DNA from 3 places in the Aromatoleum petrolei genome. Region 2 is predicted to be linked to each of the others. Evidence: riboswitches for the same ligand, from Rfam matches in the RefSeq annotation. Region 2 holds a riboswitch; each other region holds the start of a gene.

Region 1 (2,196 bases), 2.3 Mb from region 2:
GCCCTGCCGGAGAGCCTCGCCGAGAGTGAACTGTTCGGCTACGCCCCGGGGGCGTTCACGGGTGCCCTGCGCGGCGGCAAGCCCGGCCTGCTCGAACTGGCCGACGGCGGCACCGTGTTTCTCGACGAGGTGGGCGAGATGTCGTCCTACCTGCAGGCCAAGCTGCTGCGCTTCCTCAACGACGGCAGCTTCCGCCGCGTGGGCGGCGACCGCGAGCTGAAAGTGGACGTGCGCGTCATCAGCGCGACCCATCGGCCGCTCGAAGACATGGTCGCCGCAGGCCACTTCCGCCAGGACCTGCTCTTCCGTCTCAACGTCCTGAACCTCCACATGCCGGCGCTACGCGAACGCCCGGGCGACATCCTGCCCCTCGCGCAACTCTTTCTCGCCCGCGCCTGCGCCCAGGCCGGTCGCCCTTCGATGCGACTCGCGCAGGACGCCTGTGCGGCGCTCCTCGCCAACGCGTGGGCGGGCAACATCCGGCAATTGCAGAACGTCATCTTCCGCGCCGTGACCATGGCGGAACGTAGCATCATCACCGCCGACGACCTGGAGCTCGCGCAGTCCGATCGCACGCCGGACATGCCCGTTGAAATCGGCGTGGACACGCTCGAGTCGGCCGTCGCCGATTTCGAGCGCAGGCTGTTGCAGCGCCTGTACCTGGAGTTTCCCTCGACGCGCAGGCTCGCGAAACGCCTGGGCACCTCGCACACGGCGATCGCCGCGCGCCTCAAGCGCTACGGCATCGGGCAGGCTTGATCTCGATGGAATAGGCCCGCCGTCGCGGCCAGTGCGTATCGGGGCTTTCGATCGCATCCGCGAAGACTGTTGACCGGTGCAGCCCGACTAGGCAAAAATTCGGCTTCCTTTCGGTTCGACGAAACGGAACACGGTGCGAATCCGTGGCGGGCCCGCCGCTGTATCCGGGGACGGCCGCTGCCAGGTTGAAGAAACCAGCCACTGACGGGGACAACCCCGGCGGGAAGGCGCAGCGATCCGGCTGATCCGGTAGCCAGAAGACGTGTCGAACCGATCTGGAGCCAAGGCAAGGGCTCCGGCTGACTGCATGCTCAAAGCGTGCCGTGAGCCGGAGCCCTTTTTGTTTTTCTATCTCGAGGAATGGATCATGACCCAAAATGTTCAAACGCAAGCCCAAAGCCAACAGGCAGCCCCGGCGCAGAACGCCGCTCCGACCATCGCCGTCCGCAAGAGCTGCAACCCGGAGGGCATCGGCCTGTCGCACTATGTGCTGATGGACAGGAAGGCCGCCAAGTGACGGCCGCCCTCCCGAGCCGGGCCCTGGCGGGCCCCGCCTTGATCCCGGTGGACATCGGCCACGCAGTCTATGCGGCGGTGACCGACCCCCAGACCGCCTTCTGGGCTTTGGTGGACAAGAGCCGCCTGGCCGAGTCGCTGGCCGATGGTCCGTTGCTGGAGGCCTATCGTGGACAGGCGGAAGCCTTCGGGCGGGAACTGCATGCGCTGCGCTTCGAATTGAAGCCTTCCGGCGTCTATCTCAATCCGACCGAGCGCTGCAATCTCAATTGCACTTATTGCTATCTCCCGGGCAGCCAGCGCAAGTCGGGGCAGCACATGCCGGTCGAAACCCTGGTCGCATCCCTGGGGCGGCTGCGGGAGTATTTCCGCTCGGTCATGCCCGAGGGCAGGAAGCCGCGCGCGATCTTCCACGGCGCCGAGCCGCTGATGAACCAGGCTGCCGTGTTCGCTGCCATCAGCGAATTCGCCGACGATTTCGCCTTCGGGGTACAGACCAACGGCACCCTGCTCGACGATGCCGCGGTCGAATTCCTGACCCGTCGCAATGTGAGCATCGGCCTTTCCCTGGACGGCCCGGTGGCAGACATTACCGATGCCACCCGCCGCACCTGGGGCGGCAAGAGCGTGCACGAGAAGGTGCTGGCCGCGATGGCGAAGTTGAAGGGGTATGGCTCGTGGAGCGTCATCACGACCTGCACCACCGAGAACCTGCCTTATCTGACGTCGATGGTCGAGCTGTTCCATGCGAACGAGGTGCCGACCTGCATGCTCAACACCTTGCGCTGCACGCTGCCCGGGGCGCGGGGGGTGAAGCCGGCGGACGGGGAGATGGCCAAGGCGTTCTTTGCCGCGCTCGACCGCAGCCATGAGTTGTATCGCGAGACGGGGCGCAAGCTGGTGGTGGCCAATTTCGCCAAT
Region 2 (2,196 bases):
TCGACATCGAGTAGCGAAGGGGCGAAAGGCTCGAGCCAGCGGAAGACCTGCGCCATGACGGGACGCAGGGGATGCCAGGGCCGGGTGCGATGGTAATCGACGAACACGATCTTGCCGCCCGGCTCGACCGCCCCGAGGAGGTTGTGCACGATGCACGCCCGCTCGACCGGCGGGACTTCATGCAGCAGGAAGAAGCAGCACACCGCCTCGTGTGACTCGGGTGCGAGGCAATCGGGCCGCGCCAGGTCGCCCTGGCGCACCTCGGCGTGCGTGAGTCCGTCGAGCTTGCGGCGGGCATTCGCAACCTGGATCGGCGCGACGTCGATGACTTCGAGTGCGCCCGTGTCGCCGACACGCTCGGCGAGCAGGCGCGAGAACGGTCCGTAGACACACGCGGCCTGCAACAGGCGCTGACCCGGAGCGAACTCCTCGACCGCTGCGCGCATCAGGCGCCGGGCGTTGCCCCACAGGATGGCGGAAACGACCCATTCCTTGTCCAGCCAGGGCAGGGTGCGATGGCTCAGATAGGCCCAGTGATAGGTGCGCGACAGGTAGGACGGCACGGCACAGGCGTTTGTCGCAGGCTGCATCATGGCGGGATCGGCAGAAATCTGTGTCATGCCCGCCAGCATAACCGGATCCGCTGAAGCGGGGAACGCCGAGTGCATACTCCGGCAGTATTCACGGGGATGCGGACTCCCCGGCATGGGCAGGCGGGGCTGGCTGGCGCTTGCCGCGGCGGCTTCCGTCCGAGGTCGCTGCCCGAGGTCGCAGCACTTGCATCGCGGGATGAATATCGCCTATGCTCCGCGCTGAATTCGATCCGGGTTCCCCTGCGTGCGACCGCGCGCCGGGGTGAAACGGGAAGTCCGGTGACGTCCGGGGACATGCTCCCCCGACCAGTCCGGCGCAGCCCCCGCTGCTGTAAGCCTGACGGATCCGCCACATGCCACTGAGCCTTGCGCTCGGGAAGGCGGCGGAATCCGGTGGAAGGCGAGCCAGAAGACCGGCCCGATCGATTTGGAAGGTTTGTGCCCCGGGGTGTGGGCTTGCCGACTGGAATCCGATCGCGTCCGCTGCGGGCTTCTGCCCGTTCGCGCCGTCTCATCGACCCAGCCTCAAGTTTCGTTTCCGCTTCCCCGGTGCGTGTTCAATGCACTCGCGGGGAGCCGTATGCATTCCAAGTCCCAGCCGGGAACCGTGTGGTTCGTCGGCGCCGGTCCGGGTGATCCGGACCTGATCACCGTGAAGGGCCGCCGCCTGCTCGAACAGGCGGGCGGCATCCTGTTCGCCGGCTCGCTCGTCGATCAGGCGGCGACACTCCACGCCCCCAAAGGCTGCACGATCCGCGACTCGAAGGACATGACGCTCGAGGAGATGAGCGCATGGCTGATCGACGCGGCATCCCGCAGCGAGACCGTCGTGCGGCTGCAGACCGGAGATCCTGGCCTGTACGGAGCGTTGATCGAGATGACGCGGCTGCTCGATGCGGCGGGGGTGCGGTGGAAGGTCGTGCCGGGCGTGTCCTCGGCGCTCGCCTCCGCTGCCGCCGCCGGCGAAACGCTGACGCTGCCGGAAGTCACGCAGACCGTGATCCTCACCCGCGTCGCCGGCCGCACGCCGATGCCGGCGGGCGAGGAGCTCGATGCGCTCGCGGCGCACCGCACGACGTTGTGCATCTTCCTGTCGATCACGCTGCTGCACGAGGTGCAGGACGCGCTACGCCGCGCCGGCTGGCCGGAGGACGCGCCCATCCTCGTCGTGCAGAAGGCGAGCTGGCCGGGCGAGGAGAAGATCGTGCGCGGCACGCTCGCCGACATCAAGAAGAAGTGCCAGGCAGAAAGAATCGCCTCGCAGGCCATGATCATCGCCAGCCCCGCCCTGGGCGCACGCGACTGGCCGGAGATCGCCCGTTCGAAACTCTACGACCCGGCCTTCAGTCACCGCTTCCGCCGGGCCAACGTCACGGAGAACGCATGATGCAAGACACCACGATCCTGCTGGTGGGCCACGGCTCGCGCAATCGCGCGGGCAACGACGAGATCGAACGCTTTGCCGCCGAATGGCGCGCGCGCCGCCCGGAGTGGCGCATCGAGGCCTGCTTCATCGAGTACGCCGACGTGCTGCTCGACACCGGGCTCGACCGCGCCGCCCGCGGGGCGAAGCGCGTGATCGTGATCCCCTTCATCCTCAACG
Region 3 (2,196 bases), 1.6 Mb from region 2:
CTCGCATTCTAGCGTTTGTTGGGCGGCGGTGGGTCCGGCGAAGGAAACGGCATGCAACTACCCGCCGCCGCGCCGCCACGTCAGAGCGGTGGCAGCCCCCGGGCCGCGAGCGCCTGGGCTGCGCGCAGCTCTTCGCGCAGCGACTCGGCGTCCGCGTGCTCGCCGCCCCAGCCGTCGAAATGCACCAGCTCGTCGAGCGGCAGGCGCTGACGCCAGCCGGCCGTCTGCAGTTCAGGCTGATCGAAAAAGTGACTGACGTGGCCGATGCACAGGTAGGCGACCGGCATGACGCGCTCGGGCAGCGACAGGATCTCGCGGATCGCCGACTGACGGAAGATGCTCACCCAGCCGACGCCCAGTCCTTCTGCGCGGGCGGCGAGCCACAGGTTCTGCACTGCGCACACCGAGCTGTAGATATCCATCGCCTTGATGTGCGTGCGGCCGATCACGACGGGGCCGGCGCGGTCGCGGTCGCAGGTGATGCAGAGGTTGATCGGCGCTTCGAGGATGCCCTGCAGGCGCAGGCCGGAATACACTTCGCGCTGCTGGCCCTCGAACATCTGCGCCGCCTCGGCGTTGGCAAGCGTGAAGGCGTCGTGCACGCGCTGCTTCACGGCCTGGTCGCGGACAAGGACGAAGCTCCACGGCTGCATGAAGCCGACCGACGGGGCGAAGTGTGCGGCGGTGAGGATGCGGGCAAGCATGTCGTCGGCGACCGGCTCGGGCAGGAACTGTCCGCGCACGTCGCGCCGCGCGAGGATGTTGCGATACACGGCGGCGCGCTCGGCGTCGTCGAACTGGTGGTGGGCCTGGTGGCCGGGCGTGGCGGTCTTCATCGATTCCCCTTCTGAAGCGCAGTGGGCGGCGAACGGACCAGTCCGCCGCTGTTCTGCCTCCCGGCCGGTCTTCTGACTCGGGTTCGTCCCGCGCCGCGCCTTCCCGACCCGCGGGTCAGTGGCATCGTGCGGCGGCGGTCCCCCTCACAGCGTTGGGCACGTCGCGGAATCGCGGCGCTGCAGGCAGCACCGCTTCACCGCATTCCCGATTCTCCCGCGGATCGCGGGCACCGGGAGGCGTCATCGAAAACCTATCAGTCTAGCAGTCGCGGCGCGAGCGCTGCACGCTCATTGTTCGTTCAGGTGCGGGGCGGGGTGCTCGCCGACGCGCACGATCTTCAGCGTGTTCGTGCCGCCGGAGGCGCCGATCGGTTCACCGATCGTCAGCACGATCAGGTCGCCGTGCTCGACGACCCCCTGGTCGAGCAGGATCTGTTCGGCTTCCCACAGCAGCAGGTCGCGATCCTGGTGCGTCTGCGACATCAGCAGCGGGAACACCTCTCGGTACAGCGTCATCTGGTTGCGCGCGGGCAGTTCGGGCGTCAACGCGTAGATCGGCACGCCGCTGTTTAGGCGGCTCATCCACAGTGCGGTCGAGCCGGTCTGCGTGAGCGAGGCGATCGCCTTGACCTTCAGGTGCCAGGCGGTCCAGATCGCCGCCATCGCGATCGACTGGTCGATACGCGTGAACACGCGGTCGAGCACCTCACGGTCGAGCGTGACCTCGGCGGACTTCTCTGCCTCGAGGCACACGCGGCTCATTGCCTCGACGACATCGACCGGATACTTGCCCGACGCGGTTTCCGCCGACAGCATCACGGCGTCGGTGCCGTCCAGCACCGCATTGGCGACGTCCGACACTTCCGCGCGCGTCGGCACGGGGCTGCCGATCATCGATTCCATCATCTGCGTGGCGGTGATGGTCAGCTTGTTGCGGTCGCGTGCGGCGCGGATCATCTTCTTCTGCAGCGCCGGGACCGCCGCGTCGCCCACCTCGACCGCGAGGTCGCCACGGGCGACCATGATGCCGTCGGAGGCGTCGAGGATCTCGTCGAGGTTGGCGACCGCCTCGGTGCGCTCGATCTTTGCGATCAGCAGGGCTTCGCTGCCGGCGGCGCGCAGGAGTTGCTGCGCCATGTACATGTCGGCGGCGCTCTTGGGGAAGGAAACGGCCACGAAGTCCACGCCGATCAGGGCGGCGGTCTTGATGTCGTCCATGTCCTTCGCGGTCAGCGCGGGTGCGGTGAGGCCACCGCCCTGGCGGTTGATGCCCTTGTTGTTGGACAGTTCGCCGCCGACCCTCACCGTGGTGTGAATCTCGGCACCGATGACGCGATTGACCACCAGCTTGATGCGTCCG

Evidence for each region. A riboswitch is a leader RNA that binds a small molecule or an ion and turns the genes downstream of it on or off. The one in region 2 is predicted to bind cobalamin.
Region 1: another riboswitch for cobalamin. It lies ahead of cbpA (modified peptide precursor CbpA); the one in region 2 lies ahead of cobM (precorrin-4 C(11)-methyltransferase).
Region 3: another riboswitch for cobalamin. It lies ahead of bluB (5,6-dimethylbenzimidazole synthase); the one in region 2 lies ahead of cobM (precorrin-4 C(11)-methyltransferase).

The regions. Positions count from the first base shown of each region.
Region 1 is NZ_CP059560.1:5,302,343-5,304,538, reverse strand. It holds gene ToN1_RS24200 (sigma-54-dependent transcriptional regulator) at 1-759, shown strand, start outside; cobalamin riboswitch at 854-1,043, shown strand; gene cbpA (modified peptide precursor CbpA) at 1,100-1,276, shown strand; gene cbpB (peptide-modifying radical SAM enzyme CbpB) at 1,273-2,196, shown strand, end outside.
Region 2 is NZ_CP059560.1:2,200,317-2,202,512, forward strand. It holds gene rquA (rhodoquinone biosynthesis methyltransferase RquA) at 1-593, opposite strand, end outside; cobalamin riboswitch at 808-1,029, shown strand; gene cobM (precorrin-4 C(11)-methyltransferase) at 1,174-1,980, shown strand; gene ToN1_RS10075 (sirohydrochlorin chelatase) at 1,980-2,196, shown strand, end outside.
Region 3 is NZ_CP059560.1:3,751,963-3,754,158, forward strand. It holds gene bluB (5,6-dimethylbenzimidazole synthase) at 81-836, opposite strand; cobalamin riboswitch at 882-1,086, opposite strand; gene pyk (pyruvate kinase) at 1,125-2,196, opposite strand, start outside.